4 regions of the Streptomyces rubrogriseus genome follow, and region 3 is predicted to be linked to each of the others. Evidence: riboswitches for the same ligand, from Rfam matches in the RefSeq annotation. Region 3 holds a riboswitch; each other region holds the start of a gene.
What was found. A riboswitch is a leader RNA that binds a small molecule or an ion and turns the genes downstream of it on or off. The one in region 3 is predicted to bind cyclic di-AMP.
Positions count from the first base shown of each region.

Region 1 (4,294 bases), 7.0 Mb from region 3:
GGGCCGTCGGCCGCGACGCGCAGCGTGTGGCTGCCGGACACCAGCTCGGTGAGCTTGGCCGAGGGGTCGGCGGCGGAGCCCTCGCCATCCCCGCCGGAGCCCGGACCTCCGGACATTCCGGACATCAGGCCGCTCTCCAGCCCGCCGAGGTCCGGCAGACCCAGGTCGGTGTTGATGCGCACCGTGCCGGACAGCTGCTGGACGTCCGACTCGGCGATCTTCTCTATGAGCTGCTCCGCCGTGACCTTCGGCAGGTCGGGGTCGCCGGAGTCGGCGAGCGCGGGAACGAGCCCGATCGTCGCGGCCGCCACTCCCATCACCGCGACCGGGACGACGTACCGCGCGGCCTTGCGCCGTCCGGCCCGCAGCTCCTCGCCCTCCCGGGCGGTCGTGTTGTCGTCGGAATCGATCGGTGCCATGTGTGCCCTACCTCCGTCGTCGGCGGCGGCTGTCTCGCGACCTCGCACTCGTTCACCCGTGAGCCGCCATTCTCACCCGAATCGGTGAGGATTGGTGTTTTTCCGTGGTGTCCATCTGACCAAATCGCCGGAGCACAAGCGTCAGACCGCGGGCTCAACTCCGCCTACTCCTGCGGGATGACACGCAGGGGCGCCGACTCCCCCGCCCCGTAGGGGCCGGCGCGGACCGCGCAGGCGGCGACGGACCGCGGAGGGCGGTCAGCCGGCCCGGTGGACCACCGCGTCGCACAGCTCCACCAGCGCGGCCTTCGCGTCGCACTCGCGCAGCGGGGCCAGCGCCGCCCGGGCCTCCTCCGCGTACCGGACGGTGTCCCGGCGGGCCTGCTCCAGCGCGGGGTGGGCACGCAGCAGGCGCAGCGCCTCGGCGTGCCGCGCGTCGTCGCTCAGGTCGGAGTCGAGCAGCTCGCACAGCGCGAGGTCCTCGGCGAGTCCCAGCCGGGCCGCCCGCTCGCGCAGCCGCAGCACGGGCAGGGTGGGGATGCCCTCGCGCAGGTCCGTGCCGGGCGTCTTGCCGGACTCGTCGGAGTCGGAGGCGATGTCCAGGACGTCGTCGGCGAGCTGGAAGGCGACGCCGAGCCGCTCGCCGTACTGGGTGAGGACGTCCACCACCGTCTCGTCGGCGCCGGACATCATCGCGCCGAACCGGCAGGAGACCGCCACCAGGGAGCCCGTCTTGCCGCCCAGCACGTCTAGGTAGTGGTCGACCGGGTCGCGGCCGTCCTGCGGGCCGGCCGTCTCCAGGATCTGACCGGTGACCAGCCGCTCAAAGGCGAGGGCCTGGACGCGGACCGCCTCGGGTCCGAGGTCGGCGAGGATCTGGGAGGCGCGGGCGAACAGGAAGTCGCCGGTGAGGACCGCGACCGAGTTGTCCCAGCGGGTGTTCGCACTGGGCACCCCGCGCCGCACGGCGGCCTCGTCCATCACGTCGTCGTGGTACAGCGTGGCGAGGTGGGTCAGCTCCACGACCACGGCCGAGGGCACGATCCCGGGGGCGTAGGGGTCACCGAACTGGGCCGAGAGCATCACCAGCAGCGGCCGGAACCGTTTCCCGCCGGCCCGCACCAGGTGCTGGGCGGCCTCCGTGATGAACGGCACCTCGCTTTTGGTTGCCTCAAGCAACCCTTCCTCGACAGCAACCAATCCGGCCTGGACATCGGCTTCCAGAGCCTGGTCCCGCACGCTCAGCCCGAACGGCCCGACGACGGTCACGAGGGGTCTCCTGTCTGCTGGTGTCTACTGGCGATTACCTGGTTTGTCGATAGGTCGCTGCCACCACTCAAGTCAGCGTATCCGGTCACGTTTCGATCACCGCTAGCGCCCACCGTTACAGGCTGGTCGGTATCGGATCATTAACGGTATGTTTTTGATCAGGTGATATGAGCAGATTTTGATTGATATCGCCAGAGGGGACGAGCCGGAGCCGGAGGGCGAACGGGCCGGAGCCGCCACCGAAGATCCCATCACTCCTCCCAACGGCCCGCACTTCGAGAACGTCACCCGATCGACACGCCCGCCCCCTCCTTATGCGCCACCCCTCCACCGCCCTCTCCCCTTCCCCGCTTCCCACCCCTCCCCGCCCGACACCCGAAGCCGTCCCCACCCGCGGCCGGTTGGCTCCCAGTTGGGCTTAATGCCCCATTTGCCGTGCTTGTTGAAGCCAGTGAGTTGGCTCACTCCGGACGACCTACAGGCAACCCGGCCGGAACCTGTGCCCTCCCTTTGCCCCGCAAGCCAGTTGGGGATTGGCAGCAGCAAAGGATCAAGAGCCATATAGGCCTCAGACCAAGGTCAACAGGCATGTTGGGTGATTCCTGCACTTGTTCCGGACATGTGCTCTCGCATACGTTCCCGGCCTGTCGGGTGGACGCCGAATCCTGCCACCGCCCGTCGCACAGTCATCCACCCAACAAACTCGCAGGCAGGAGCGGGGGACCCAGGTAAGTCGCCGCACCGGTCACCACCGGAGCGGCTCGGGGTGAAGCCGTACCCGTCAGGGCACGGCCGGGCACCTCCCCGCCCGAACCCGACAGCTCACCTCGTAGGCGTAAGGAGAGGGACACCGCATGTCTGCCAACGGTCAGAACCGTCACGCCCGCACCAGCCGCCTCGCCCGCAAGCTCGCCGTGGCCGGCACCGGTGCCGCGGTGCTCGCGCTGCCGCTCATCGGCGCCACCACCGCTTCCGCGGCCACCCCGGCCGCCGCCACGACCGCCACCACGGCGGCCACGGCCTACCCGGACAACCTCGACGGCTGGATCCGCGAGTCGCTCGACATCATGGCCCAGCACGGCATCCCCGGGACCTACGAGGGCATTCACCGCAACATCATGCGTGAGTCCTCCGGCAACCCGCTCGCCATCAACAACTGGGACATCAACGCCATCAACGGCACCCCGTCCAAGGGCCTGCTCCAGGTGATCGACCCGACCTTCCAGGCGTACCACGTCGAGGGCACCTCCTGGGACCCGTACGACCCGGTCGCCAACATCACCGCCGCCTGCAACTACGCGGCCGACCGCTACGGCTCGATGGACAACGTCTTCAGCGCGTACTGAGCCGTACGCCGCCCGAACCTCGCCTAAGAGGTACCGAAGATCCGCTCGAGGACGACGGCCACGCCGTCGTCCTCGTTCGTCGTGGTGACCTCGTCGGCCACCGCCTTGAGTTCGGGGTGCGCGCCGGCCATGGCCACACCGTGGGCCGCCCACTGGAACATCGGGATGTCGTTGGGCATGTCCCCGAAGGCGATCGTCCGCCGCCGCTCCAGACCCAGGTGCTCGGCGGCCAGCGCCAGACCGGTGGCCTTGGTGATGCCGCAGGGCTGGAGCTCCACCGTGCCGGGCCCCGACATGGTGACCGTCGCGAGGGAACCGACCACCGCGCGAGCCGTCGCCGCCAGTTCGTCGTCGGTCAGCTCGGGGTGGCGCAGCAGCACCTTGCTGATCGGCCTGGACCACAGCTGCGCACGCTGCTCGACGCGCACCGCGGGCAGCGTCGGGTGGGGCATCAGGTAGTCCGGCTCGATGAGTGTCAGCCCGTCGACGCCGTCCTGGTCCACGGCCGCGTGCACCTGGCCCACCTCGGCCTCGATCTTGCCGAGCGCGGTCTCGGCCAGCTCCCGGTCCAGGGTGACCGACCACAGCATCCGGTGCGCGCCGGCGTCGTACACCTGCGCGCCCTGTCCGCACACCGCGAGCCCCGTGCAGCCGAGCCGGTCGAGCAGCGGGCGCACCCGGGGGGCCGGGCGCCCCGTCACCACCAGGTGCCGCGCACCCGCCCCGGCGGCCCGCGCCAGCGCGGCCAGCGACCGGTCGGAGACGGTGTCGTCGCCTCGGAGCAGCGTGCCGTCCAGGTCGGTGGCGACGAGTGAATACGCGGTGCGGTCCATGATCAGAGAATACGGACACCGCACCCGTCCGACTCACCCGTGACCGCTTCCGAGCGAGGGCGTAGCGAGTGCGCTCGAACCCGCACGGCGTTGCACGACGACGCCCGAGGATGTCCGAAACCTGATACATCATCGGCTAAAGCCCGTTCAGGGCCTGTGCACCGGTTGGCGGCGGCATCGCACGCTACCTGCCCGCCGGGTGCTCCCCGTGGTGCCTTCCGCCCCCGAACCCGGACCGGGCGCCGCCGCCTTCGGCGGTACTGCCCAAGAGCGGCACGTCACCCGTAACGTGTGGCCGGACCGCGTGCGTCACGTGACGCACCCCGATCACGTGACACAACGGCACACCCGGCACACCTGACACACCCGGCACACTTGACACACCCAGTACAGCCGCCGTCACGCAACGGCACACACGGCGCGCACG
Region 1 covers NZ_CP116256.1:7,726,691-7,730,984, forward strand. The annotation lists gene Sru02f_RS34740 (LolA family protein) at 1-419, opposite strand, end outside; gene Sru02f_RS34745 (polyprenyl synthetase family protein) at 678-1,688, opposite strand; cyclic di-AMP (ydaO/yuaA leader) riboswitch at 2,370-2,538, shown strand; gene Sru02f_RS34750 (transglycosylase SLT domain-containing protein) at 2,543-3,034, shown strand; gene Sru02f_RS34755 (HAD family hydrolase) at 3,058-3,867, opposite strand.
Region 1: linked by a shared signal. The riboswitch ahead of Sru02f_RS34750 (transglycosylase SLT domain-containing protein) and the one ahead of rpfA (resuscitation-promoting factor protein RpfA) in region 3 are both predicted to bind cyclic di-AMP.

Region 2 (4,294 bases), 4.6 Mb from region 3:
ACGCCCTGGTGCTCTACCACTTCTCCACGAAGGAGCGCCTGGTCGCCGCCGCGTTCACGCATGCCGCCGAGGACGACCTCGCCCATCTGCGGGGGCTGCTGGCCCGTCGCACGTCGGCGCTGCGCCGGCTGCGGGCGGCCGTGCGGTGGTACGCGCCGACCGGGCCGGCCAAGGGCTGGCGGCTGTGGATCGAGGGCTGGGCGGCGGCGCCGCGCGAGCCCGCGCTGCGGGAGGTCGCGCGCGAGCTGGACCGCCAGTGGAAGGCGGCGATCGCCGAGGTCATCGCCGAGGGCGTGGCCGCCGGTGAGTTCTCCTGCCCCGAGCCGGACGCCGCGGCCCTGCGGCTGACGGCGTTGCTGGACGGGCTGGCGGTGCAGCTCACCTCGTACACGGGCACGGTGTCGCGGGCCCGGGCGCAGGCGTGGGTGGACGACGCCCTGGCCCGGGAACTGGGCCTGGAGCGGGCGGCGTTGACACCGACGCGGCGTTAGCGCCCGTCGGGACACCGGCCAGCCGGTGCACCGGCCCGCCGGGACAGCACCGGCCTCGGTGTCAGGCCACCGCGGCGATCCGCGTCTTGATGTCGTCCGGAGACAGCGTCCCCTTGGCCGTCACGTGGTCGCCCGACGACTCGCCCCGCAGCCGGCGCCCGATCCACGGCACCAGGTACTCGCGCGCCCAGTGCACGTCGTCGCGCCGGACGTCGAGCGTGCCGCGCGGCGGCAGGGGCGGCCAGGGCTGGTCCGGATCGGCCGGGACGCGCAGGCCCAGGGCCTGCCCCGCGCGCAGCGCCACCCGGGTGTGCCCCTCCGGCGACAGGTGCAGCCGGTCGGCGTCCCACGCCCTGCGGTCCTGGACGCTCCGCAGCGACCACAGGTCGAGCACCGGGCAGCCGTAGCGGTCGGCGATGGCGCGGACGTGCCCGTTGTACGTGGCGATCTTGCCGCGCAGGTGCTTGAGGACGGGCACCCCCCGGGTGTCGAACCCGGTGGTCACCAGGACGGTTCCGGCCGCGGCGGTCAGCGCGGCCACCGCCAGCTCGAACCGCTCGGCGACCTCGTCGGGATCGGTGCCGGGCCGGATGATGTCGTTGCCGCCCGCCGCGAACGAGACGAGGTCGGGCGCGAGTCCGACGACCCGCGGGACCTGTTCCGCCACGATCTGGTCGAGGAGCCTGCCGCGCACGGCGAGGTTCGTGTACGTGAAGTCGCCCTCGGGGCGCCGGTCCGCGAGCAGTACGGCGAGCCGGTCGGCCCAGCCGACGAACGCCCCGTCGGGGCCGGGGTCGCCGACGCCCTCGGTGAAGCTGTCCCCCACCGCCACGTACGACCCGATCACTGCTCTGCTGTCACTCTTCGAATCGTCTGCCACATCGGCCCATGATTCACCTTGGAATGTGACCTACGCGACCGTAGGAAGGGATTGACGGGCGGTGAGAAAGGCCACGCCTAAAGTATTCGTCAATTCCGGAATACGGCGAGGGCCCTGCACGGCGCCTGCACCGGGGTCCGGACACGCCGAAGGCCGGACCCGGGGATCGGGGTCCGGCCTCCGGTGCGCGGGGGCCGCGCGGAACCGGTCGTCAGACGGAGACGCCGTGCGAGCGCAGGAACGCCAGCGGGTCGATGTCCGAGCCGTAGTCCGGCGTGGTGCGGATCTCGAAGTGCAGGTGCGGGCCGGTCACGTTGCCGGTGGCGCCCGAGAGGCCGACCTGCTGACCCGCCGTCACCGACTGACCGGCGGAGACGGAGAGCGAGGAGAGGTGGGCGTACTGGGCGTAGTGGCCGTCGGCGAGCTGGATGACGACCTGGTTGCCGTACGCGCCGCCCCAGCCGGCCGAGACGACGGTGCCCGCGCCGACGGCCTTGAGGGAGGTGCCGGTCGGGACGACGAAGTCGGTGCCGGTGTGGTAGCCGCTGGACCACATGCTGCCGGACTGGTGGTACGGGGTGCCGACGGTGCCGCCCGCGACGGGGGAGGTGTAGCCGCTGGTGGTGCCCGTGGACTGGCTGCCGGAGTCCGAGGAGGAGGCCTTCTCGACGTCCGTCGACTTCTGGGCCGGCTTCGCGGCGGGCTTCGCGGCAGGCTTCTCGGCGGACTTCTGCGCGGGCTTCTCGGACTGCGCGGAGGACGGCGCCGACGACTTGGCGGCCTGGCCGCCGATCGACAGCTTGAGGCCGGGGTGGATCAGCGACGGGTCGGAACCGACGGCCTCGCGGTTGTCCGCGTAGAGCTTCTTCCAGCCGCCGTCGACGTCCTGCTCGTCGGCGATCTTCGAGAGGTAGTCGCCGCTCTTCACCGTGTAGGTGTGCGAGTCGGAGTTCTTCTCGGCGGCGGCCTTCTTGGCCGACGCCGGAACGGAGTGCACGGCCTGCTCGGAAACGGAGTGCGCGGGAGCGGCGTTGGCGGCGGCGGCACCCATCAGCGGGAGCGCGAGCGCGGCGCCACCGGTCCCGGCGACGGCGATGGTGCGGGTCAGGCGCATGGCCCTGGTACGGCGGTGCTTACCCTTCGCGGGCATGGCGAATTCCTCTCCGGCGCCTGCGAGGTGAGCTGTCGGGTGCGGGCTGGAGATGCCCGGCCGCGCCGAAACGCGGCTTTACCCCAAGCCGTTCCGGGAACCGGAACAGGCAGTTCTACCTGTGGGTCCCCCGCTCCTGCCGTGTACGGGTGGTCGATGAGTGCGGGCTCCGGTCGGCGGCAGGATTAGGCGTCCGTCCGGATCGGTGGTGAACGTAAGGGACCAAGACGCACAGGGACAAGCGAAGGGTTCCCCCGGCAGGTGTTCCGATTGATCCTTTACGGGAATGTCCGGTAACCCTGCGTCGATTTCCGCGGCACGCTTTTGCTTAAAGCCCCTTGAGAAACAGTTGAATTACGTGAACATGACGGGCAACGCACGGTCACGGATATGACGCTGCTCACGCGCCCCTCATTCACCCTCCGCCATTTCAGGGCCAGTTGTAATTAAGATACCAATTCGGACAGAAGGGCCTTATCGGCCCGGAATATCCCTCGGGGCGCCATTTCGCGTCCGGGTGATGCCGTATCGTCGGGTGGAGCCCGCCGGCGAGCAGCGGCGGCGGGGCGGAGTGGGAGGAGCCCCCGTGACGCAGCAGGTCCCGTCGACCGAACCCGAGCTGACCGGTGTGCGCAACTTCCGGGACGTGGGCGGCCTGCCCACCGTGGACGGGCGGCGGGTGCGGCAGGGGGTGCTGTTCCGCAGCGGTCACCTGGCTCACGCCACCGGGGAGGACGCCGCGTTCCTGGCCTCGCTGGGCCTGCACACGATCTTCGACTTCCGCAACGCGGCCGACCAGAAGCTCGAGGGCCCGGACGTCGAGCTGCCGGGCGTGCGCAATGTGAACCTGCCGCTGAGCGACCCGGCCGACGGCGCCGAGTTCTGGAAGATGGTCCGTGACGGCGACCTCGACCAGCTGCGCGAGATCCTGGCCGACGGCAAGGCCGCGGACCGGATGATCGGCTCCTACCGCGCGATCGTCACGGAGCGCACCGCGGAGCACTCCCGCATCCTGCACGCGCTCGCCGAGGACAGCGTCCCGGCCCTGATGCACTGCGCCGCCGGAAAGGACCGCGCGGGCCTGTCGATCGCCGTCACGCTGCTCGCCCTCGGTGTCGAGCGCGAGGCCGTCGTCGAGGACTACCTGAAGTCGAATGCCGCGCACCGCCGCTACAAGGTGCGCCGCAGCGGTTCCGCGGCCTCGGCCTACTCCCCCGAGGTCATGGAGCTGCTCAGCCCCCTGTTCGACGCGCGCGCCGAGTACCTGGCGGCGGCCTTCGAGACCGTCGAGGAGACGTGGGGCGGCGTCGACGCCTACCTGGAGCAGGGCCTGCGGCTCACTCCCGCGACCCGGGAGCGGCTGCGCGAGCGGATGCTGGACTGAGCCACCCGCCCGCGGCCGGCGCTACTTGGCGCCCACCTCGAACAGCAGGTAGAGGAAGCCGCCGAAGACGTGCCCCAGGGCGATGTAGACGATCAGCCGCACCCACAGGGCGCGCGGGAACTTCTCCTGCATGGTGCTCATGGCGTCTCTCCAGGGGTCGGGCCGAGGCACGGGGCGGCCGTCGGGCTCTGCAGCAGGGTGTGGACGAACAGCAGCTCGACCCCGTCGGGGTCCTGCGCGGCGATCCGGTGCGGGGTCATCGAGTCGAAGTGGGCGCTGTCCCCCGCGGTGAGCCGGTGCTCGGTGTCCCCGAGGCGCAGTCGCAGCCGGCCCCGCAGGACGTGCAGCCACTCCTCGCCGGGGTGCACCCGCACGACGTCGCCCTGGGA
Region 2 covers NZ_CP116256.1:5,359,668-5,363,961, forward strand. The annotation lists gene Sru02f_RS24555 (TetR/AcrR family transcriptional regulator) at 1-491, shown strand, start outside; gene Sru02f_RS24560 (SGNH/GDSL hydrolase family protein) at 553-1,338, opposite strand; gene Sru02f_RS24565 (M23 family metallopeptidase) at 1,583-2,521, opposite strand; cyclic di-AMP (ydaO/yuaA leader) riboswitch at 2,524-2,683, opposite strand; gene Sru02f_RS24570 (tyrosine-protein phosphatase) at 3,108-3,905, shown strand; gene Sru02f_RS24575 (DUF6126 family protein) at 3,927-4,046, opposite strand; gene Sru02f_RS24580 (helix-turn-helix domain-containing protein) at 4,043-4,294, opposite strand, start outside.
Region 2: linked by a shared signal. The riboswitch ahead of Sru02f_RS24565 (M23 family metallopeptidase) and the one ahead of rpfA (resuscitation-promoting factor protein RpfA) in region 3 are both predicted to bind cyclic di-AMP.

Region 3 (4,294 bases):
CGGCACCTACGCGCTGCTCACCCACCCCGGGCAGCGGGAGCGGCTGCAGACCTCGCTGGCCGCGGGGGAGCGCGGCCTGCTGGAGACCGGCGTCGAGGAACTTCTGCGCTACGACGGCCCGGTGGAGCTGGCCACCTGGCGCTTCGCCACCCGGCAGCTGACCATCGGCGGCCAGGACGTCGCGGCCGGCGACCCGGTCCTCGTCGTCCTGGCCGCCGCCGACCGGGACCCGGAGCGGTTCACCGACCCGGACACCCTGGACCTCGCCCGCCGCGACAGCCAGCACCTCGGGTACGGCCACGGCATCCACTACTGCCTCGGCGCCCCGCTCGCCCGGCTGGAGGGCCAGACGGCGCTGGCCACGCTGCTGACCCGGCTGCCGGACCTCCGTCTCGCCGCCGACCCGGCCGAACTCCGGTGGCGCGGCGGCCTCATCATGCGAGGTCTGCGCACCTTGCCCGTCTCGTTCACGCCGCCCGCGTCATCGGCCGGCAACGGTCCGTCGCCGACGCAAAAGTGACACGCGCTCACCTCTGTGATCTTCACGTGATCTGCGCGGCATGAACTTGTGACAAGCGATGATCTCCCTATACGTTCACGGATCAGCGTGGTGTCGAGCGTCATCCGCCGCGCGGTCCCCGTCGTCTCGTGAAAGGTCGTCGCATGCTCTCCGGGAACGGTCGTCACCGCCGCCCCCGCCAGGCACCCGCACTGGTCGTCGCCGCCGGAGTGACCGGCTCCGCCATCGCGATCCCGCTGCTCGGCGCCACCGGCGCGCACGCGGCCGACTCGGCGAACTGGGACCAGGTCGCCGAGTGCGAGACCGGCGGCGCCTGGAGCCAGAACAGCGGCAACGGCTACTACGGCGGCCTGCAGCTGTCCCAGGAGTCCTGGGAGCAGTACGGCGGTCTGGACTACGCCCCCAGCGCCGACCAGGCCAGTCGCTCCCAGCAGATAAGAATCGCCGAGAAGATACACGCGGCCCAGGGCATCGCCGCCTGGCCGACCTGCGGTCTGCTCGCCGGCCTGGGCAGCGGCTCCGGGGGCACGGGCGACGGCTCCGGCACGGCCGGTGACGGGGCGTCGGAAGGTTCGGACGCCTCGGGGGAGCAGGACACCACCAAGTCGTCCGAATCGCCCGCGACCACCGAAACGCCCGAGTCGTCCCAGTCATCCGAGTCGTCCGGCTCGTCCGAGGCGCCGGAGTCGACGTCCGGGGCGTCCTCTTCGTCCCCCTCGCCCTCTTCTTCGCCGTCTTCGTCGTCTGACACCCCGTCCGACGGTTCGAGCGGGGCGTCGGGCGACTCGTCCGACGGTGCGGACCAATCCGCCAAGCCGGACACTTCCGCCGAATCCGACCCCTCCGGCAGTGCCGAACGGCAGGGCACCGAGGGCTCGTCCGGCTCCGGCAAGCACCGCGGCGGCAGCGCGGACGAGGGTGCGACGGGAGAGGGCCGTACGGACCCGACGTCGGGCCGGCACGCCTCGCGCGACGGTGGCGAGCGAGAGGCCGGGGACGGGCGTTACGTCGTCCGCACCGGCGACAGCCTCTGGGCCATCGCCGACTCCCTTGACGTCGACGGCGGGTGGCACGCGCTCTACGCCGACAACGAGGCCGTCGTCGGCGCCGACCCCGACCACATCCTGCCCGGTCAGACGCTCACGGTCACGGGCGAATCGGGCGAAAAGTAGGGGGAGTTCGCGTCACGGTTAGAGACCGTATGTCCCTTTTGGATCTCGTGAGAGATAGGTCTCAGAAGCCGTGATCGTCTTTGAAAATCCGCGGAGCGCGTGTCTACGGTCATGACCGCTCGCCACCGCGGGCCCCGACAGCCGCAACGCCGAATCCTGCCAGCGGCCGTACGGGAACAGTCGTCGCGTCAAGCGCCGCAGGCAGGAGCGGGGGACCCAAGGTAAGCGCCGCACCGGGCAGTTGAGCCGGAGCGGCTAGGGGTGAAGCCGAGTTCCGGGAGGAACCCGGCCGGGCAACTCAACCGGCCCGAACCCGACAGCTCACCTCGCAGGCGTCGGTGAGGGGATCAACCATGCTGTTTTCCGGCAAGGGCAAGCACCGTCGCCCGTCCAAGGCCACCCGTGTCATCGCCGTCGCCGGCGTCACCGGTGCCGCCGTCGCCGCCCCGCTGATGGCGGCCGGCAACGCCTCCGCCGCCACCGCGTCCGAGTGGGACGCCGTCGCCCAGTGCGAGTCCGGCGGCAACTGGTCCATCAACACCGGCAACGGTTACTACGGCGGTCTGCAGTTCTCCGCCTCCACCTGGGCCGCCTACGGCGGTACGCAGTACGCCTCCACCGCCGACCAGGCGAGCAAGTCCCAGCAGATCCAGATCGCCGAGAAGGTGCTCGCCGGCCAGGGCAAGGGTGCCTGGCCGGTCTGCGGCACCGGCCTGTCGGGCGCCGCCTACACCGGTGGCGGCTCCGAGGACAGCGGCTCCGGCAGCTCCGAGGGCTCGCAGAGCCAGAGCAGCGGCTCCACCGCCGAGCGCTCCACCGAGCAGAAGGCCTCCCGCTCCGCCGAGCGCCCGGCCGCCGAGCCGAAGGCCGAGAAGCCCGCCAAGAAGACCGTCACCACCCCGACCGGCAAGAAGGTCGAGAAGGGCGACGGCGAGTACAAGGTCGTCAAGGGCGACACCCTCAGCTCGATCGCCGAGGAGCACGACGTCAAGGGCGGCTGGGCGAAGCTGTTCAAGCTGAACGACGACATCGTCGACGACGCCGACCTGATCTACCCGGGCCAGCAGCTGCACCTGAAGTAAGCGGCGGCGGTCCCGCGACTCCCGCCCCGGTGCGTGTTCCCCCGTACGCACCGGGGCGGGACTTTTCATGTTCCGCCTTTGTTCCGTTCTGAAACAATTTACTCTCGGTTCTGTCCAGCGGGTGGGCGATCGGCTGGCCGATCGCCCGGAGCCGGTTAGGCTCGGTCCCGCAGAGCCGTCGCGGTCCCGCGGGACCGCGACGGACCGAAGCGCCACAGTGAAGCGTCACATTGAAGAAGGAGATGCTCGTGCCGTCCATCGACGTCGTCGTAGCCCGGGAAATCCTGGACTCCCGAGGCAACCCCACGGTCGAGGTCGAGGTCGGCCTCGACGACGGCAGCACGGGTCGTGCCGCCGTTCCGTCCGGCGCCTCCACCGGTGCCTTCGAGGCCATCGAACTGCGTGACGGCGACCCGAGCCGTTACCTCGGCAAGGGCGTCGAGAAGGCCGTGCTGGCCGTCATCGAGCAGATCGGCCCGGAGCTGGTCGGCTACGACGCCACCGAGCAGCGCCTGATCGACCAGGCCATGTTCGACCTGGACGCCACCGACAACAAGGGCTCGCTCGGCGCCAACGCCATCCTCGGCGTCTCCCTCGCCGTCGCCCACGCCGCCTCCGAGGCCAGCGACCTGCCGCTCTTCCGCTACCTGGGCGGCCCGAACGCGCACCTGCTGCCGGTGCCGATGATGAACATCCTGAACGGCGGCTCGCACGCCGACTCCAACGTGGACATCCAGGAGTTCATGATCGCCCCGATCGGCGCGGAGTCCTTCTCCGAGGCGCTGCGCTGGGGTGCCGAGGTCTACCACACCCTCAAGAAGGTCCTGAAGAACAAGGGCCTGGCCACCGGCCTCGGCGACGAGGGCGGCTTCGCCCCGAACCTGGGCTCCAACCGCGAGGCCCTCGACCTCATCCTCGAGGCGATCAAGGAGGCCGGCTACACCCCCGGCGAGCAGATCGCCCTCGCGCTCGACGTCGCCGCGTCCGAGTTCTACAAGGACGGCTCCTACTCCTTCGAGGGCAAGGAGCGCACCGCCGCCGAGATGACCGAGTACTACGCCGAGCTGGTCGAGGCGTACCCGCTGGTCTCCATCGAGGACCCGCTGTTCGAGGACGACTGGGACGGCTGGAACACCATCACCGCCAAGCTCGGCGACAAGGTGCAGCTGGTCGGCGACGACCTGTTCGTCACCAACCCGGAGCGCCTGGCCCGCGGCATCGAGGAGAACTCGGCCAACGCCCTGCTCGTCAAGGTCAACCAGATCGGTTCGCTGACCGAGACCCTGGACGCCGTCGAGCTGGCCCAGCGCAACGGCTTCAAGTGCATGATGTCCCACCGCTCCGGCGAGACCGAGGACGTCACCATCGCCGACCTGGCCGTCGCCACCAACTGCGGCCAGATCAAGACCGGCGCCCCGGCCCGCTCCGAGCGCGTCGCCAAGTACAACCAGCTGCTGCGCATCGAGGAGATCCTCGACGACGCCGCGGTGTACGCCGGCCGCAGCGCCTTCCCGCGTTTC
Region 3 covers NZ_CP116256.1:735,209-739,502, forward strand. The annotation lists gene Sru02f_RS03195 (cytochrome P450 family protein) at 1-520, shown strand, start outside; gene rpfC (resuscitation-promoting factor protein RpfC) at 664-1,692, shown strand; cyclic di-AMP (ydaO/yuaA leader) riboswitch at 1,876-2,042, shown strand; gene rpfA (resuscitation-promoting factor protein RpfA) at 2,046-2,774, shown strand; gene eno (phosphopyruvate hydratase) at 3,023-4,294, shown strand, end outside.

Region 4 (4,294 bases), 5.7 Mb from region 3:
CGAGTCGTCCCGCCTGTACAACCGGCTCGTCCGCCGCGACCGCACCGCCGTCGCCGCCGGGTTCGGCCTGCTCCGGCTCGCCGGGGCGCCCTCCCTGGGCTGGCTGGACGTGAAGACGTCCGGCGACGTCGAGGTGCCGGTCATCGAGACGGCCATCGACGAGGAGCTGGCCCGCTTCGCCGAGGAGGGCCCCACGGCCGAGGAGATGGAGCGCGCCCAGGCCCAGCTCGAGCGCGAGTGGCTGGACCGCCTGGGCACGGTCGCCGGCCGCGCGGACGAACTGTGCCGGTACGCCGTCCTGTTCGGCGACCCGCAGCTCGCCCTCACCGCCGTGCAGCGGGTGCTCGAGGTGACCGCGGAGGAGGTCCAGGAGGTCGCCAAGGCCCGCCTGCGCCCCGACAACCGCGCGGTGCTCGTCTACGAGCCCACCGCCCCCGCCGACGAGACCGACGCCACCGACGAGAACGAGGAGGCGGCCAAGTGACCGAGCTCGCCACCATGGAATTCCACGCCCAGCCGCAGGCCGGCGAGCCCAAGCCGTGGGCGTTCCCCGCCCCCGAGCGCGGCAGCCTCGACAACGGCCTCACCGTGCTGCGCTGCCACCGCCCCGGCCAGCAGGTCGTCGCCGTCGAGGTGCTCCTCGACGCCCCCCTGGACGCCGAGCCGGCCGGTCTCGACGGCGTCGCCACCATCATGGCGCGCGCCTTCTCCGAGGGCACCGACAAGCACTCCGCGGAGGACTTCGCCGCCGAGCTGGAGCGCTGCGGCGCCACCCTGGACGCGCACGCCGACCACCCCGGCGTCCGGCTGAGCCTGGAGGTGCCCGCCTCGCGCCTCGGCAAGGCACTCGGCCTGCTCGCCGACGCCCTCAGGGCGCCCGCCTTCGCGGACGGCGAGGTCGAACGGCTGGTGCGCAACAGGCTCGACGAGATCCCGCACGAGCTGGCCAACCCCTCCCGGCGTGCCGCCAAGGAACTCTCCAAGGAGCTGTTCCCGGCCGACGCGCGCATGTCGCGCCCGCGCCAGGGCACGGAGGAGACGGTCGAGGCCATCGACGCGGCGGCCGTACGCGCCTTCTACGAGCGGCACGTCCGCCCCGCCACGGCCACCGCGGTGGTCGTCGGCGACCTCACCGGCGTCGACCTGGACGCGTTGCTCGGCGACACCCTGGGCGCCTGGACCGGCTCGGCCGCCGAGCCGCGTCCCGTGCCCCCGGTGACCGCCGACGACCGGGGCCGGGTCGTCATCGTGGACCGTCCCGGCGCCGTCCAGACGCAGCTGCTGATCGGCCGCACCGGCGCCGACCGGCACGACCGCGTGTGGCCCGCGCAGGTGCTCGGCACCTACTGCCTGGGCGGCACCCTCACCTCGCGCCTGGACCGCGTCCTGCGCGAGGAGAAGGGCTACACCTACGGTGTGCGGGCGTTCGGCCAGGTCCTGCGCTCCGCGCCGGACGGCACGGGCGCCGCGATGCTCGCCATCAGCGGATCCGTCGACACCCCCAACACCGGTCCCGCCCTGGAGGACCTGTGGACGGTGCTGCGCAAGCTGGCCGCGGAGGGGCTCACCGACGCCGAGCGCGACGTGGCCGTGCAGAACCTGGTGGGCGTGGCGCCGCTGAAGTACGAGACGGCGGCGGCCGTGGCGAGCACGCTGGCCGACCAGGTCGAGCAGCACCTGCCCGACGACTTCCAGGCCACGCTCTACCGTCAACTGGCCGCCACGGGCACCGTGGAGGCCACCGCGGCGGTCGTGAACGCCTTCCCGGTGGACCGTCTCGTGACGGTCCTGGTCGGCGACGCGGCGCAGATCAAGGAGCCCGTCGAGGCCCTCGGCATCGGCGAAGTCACCGTGGTGGCGGCCGAGTAGCGGCACGCGCGCGCGGCGGCCCCGGTGACCGGTGTGTCACCGGGGCCGCCGTTTGTCCGGATTGGGGGAGTGGTTGCTCGTCTGCCCTGTGGCGTGCGCTACAAAAAGCCTGTTGCGTTTGAGGATTGAACGCAGCCGCGTTTAGCGTCGTCCGGGCTGTTCGTCAGGCAGTGCGCCGCATCCGCGGCACCGGACAGTCATCGCCGAGTCCCCGTACGGCGCGAGCCAGGGGAGCCGGGGACCCATCGAAGTCCCTGGGGTGAATCGGACGCCCGCGCGCACCGCGAGGGGGTCCGTAGGAGACCTTCCACCTCCGAACCCGTCAGCTAACCCGGTAGGCGAGAGGGAAGGAAAGGACAAGCCTCTACATGGCGTTCACGCGCGCCACCGGGAAGCACCGCCGTCCCAGTCGGGTGCACCGCACCACCGCCCGCGCGGCGGGTGTCGCGGCCCTCGCCACCACCGGCGTGGTCGGCACCCTCGCGGCTCCGGCGCTGGCCGCCGAGCCCGAGGTGGAACAGACCGGGCTCACCCCGGTCGTCACCATCGGCGACTCCATAGCCGACGAGATCGACGCCCAGGCCCTCGCCCAGAAGCAGGCGGCCGCGGACGCCGCCGCCCGCGAGGCGGCCCGCGAGCGGGCGGCCGAGGCGGCCAAGGAGGCGCGCGAGGCCAAGGAGCGCGCCGCGCGGGAGGCGGAGCGCGAGCGCCTCAACACCTTCGTCGCGCCGATCACCGCCTCGTACGTCTCCACCGCCTACCAGGCCGGCAGCTCCCTGTGGTCCTCCGGCAGCCACACCGGCATCGACTTCCACGCCTCCAGCGGCACGTCCGTGCACTCCGTGGGCGTCGGCACCGTCGTCGAGGCCGGCTGGGGCGGCGCGTACGGCAACCAGGTCGTGATCAGGATGCACGACGGCACGTACACCCAGTACGGGCACCTGTCGTCCATCGGCGTCTCGGTCGGCCAGTCGGTCGAGCCCGGCCAGCAGATCGGCGTCTCGGGTGCCACCGGCAACGTCACCGGACCGCACCTGCACTTCGAGGCCCGTACCAGCCCCGAGTACGGCTCGGACATGGACCCCGTCGCCTATCTCCGCTCCCACGGAGTGAACGTCTGACGAAAAAGCCCCGGCTTCCCGAGTCGGGGCTTTTTGTATTCCATGCCGGCTTGATTGGCCTAGAGTCGCTGAAAGCGCGTCCATCGTCGACGTTTCTGGGGATCAAGGCGGAGGTCGGTCATGCGTATTCCGGCACATTCGGTGTGCACGGCGATTCGGGACGACATCGTGACCGGCGTCCACGGACGCGGGAGCCGGCTCACCGAGGAGATCCTCGCCCGCCGTTACGGCGTCTCCCGCGTCCCCGTCCGCGAGGCCCTGCGCACGCTGGAGGCGGAGGGCTTCGTGGTGACCCGGCGGCACGCGGGCGCGTGCGTCGCGGAACCGACCCGGCGGGAGGCCGCCGACCTGCTGGAGACCCGCACGCTCCTCGAGCCGCTCGGCGCCTCCCGGGCCGCGCGGCGGCGCACCGACGCACACCTCAAGGTGCTGCGCGGCCTGGTCAGGCTGGGGCAGGAACGGGCCGGGCGGGGCACCGTGGACGAGCTGCGCTCCCTGGGCGGCTGGTTCCACGAGACCCTCGCCAGGGCGGCGGACAGCCCCTCCCTGACCGCGCTGCTGACCCAGCTCCGCCACAAGATCGCCTGGATGTACGTCGTGGAGGCACCGGTCGGACCGGTGGAGCACTGGGCGGAGCACGCGGCGATCGCCGACGCCGTGGCCCGGGGCGACGCCGAACGCGCGCGGGCGCTCATGACCCGGCACATCGAGCGGTCGGCGTCCGGGTACCGGCTCCGGTTCGCCTCCGGCGGCGCGACGGCAGAGCGTGTGAGGAATACGCAACATTCCGTAAACACCGCGAGCCCGCTCCGGTAACACAGGTTCCGTATACAAAAGCGGGGGAATTCCGGCGGCTATTTCTGCCGTCCCGAACGTGCAGAAGCAGAAGCAGAAGCAGAAGCAGAAGCAGAAGCAGAGGCAGAAGCGGAAGCGGAAAAGGAGAAAGGCCCGCCCGGTGGTCCCGGCGGGCCTTTCGGTGCTGCTGTCCCGTCCGTCAGACGGTCTCGGGAAGCTCCTCGAGCCCCTCGGCGACCAGCTTCGCCAGCCGCTCCAGGGCCGCCTCCGCGCCCTCGGCGTCGGACGCGAGGACGATCTCCTCGCCCCCCTGGGCGCCGAGGCCGAGGACGGCCAGCATGGAGGCCGCGTTGACGGGGGACCCGTCGGCCTTGGCGATCGTCACCGGGACGCCTGTGGCCGTGGCGGCTCGGACGAAGATGGAGGCGGGGCGGGCGTGGAGACCCTCGGCCCAGCCGACGTTGACGCGGCGCTCAGCCATGTGATGCTGCCCTTCAGGTGTTCAGAGG
Region 4 covers NZ_CP116256.1:6,406,938-6,411,231, reverse strand. The annotation lists gene Sru02f_RS28820 (M16 family metallopeptidase) at 1-484, shown strand, start outside; gene Sru02f_RS28815 (M16 family metallopeptidase) at 481-1,869, shown strand; cyclic di-AMP (ydaO/yuaA leader) riboswitch at 2,061-2,225, shown strand; gene Sru02f_RS28810 (M23 family metallopeptidase) at 2,238-2,990, shown strand; gene Sru02f_RS28805 (GntR family transcriptional regulator) at 3,111-3,806, shown strand; gene Sru02f_RS28800 (HPr family phosphocarrier protein) at 3,985-4,266, opposite strand.
Region 4: linked by a shared signal. The riboswitch ahead of Sru02f_RS28810 (M23 family metallopeptidase) and the one ahead of rpfA (resuscitation-promoting factor protein RpfA) in region 3 are both predicted to bind cyclic di-AMP.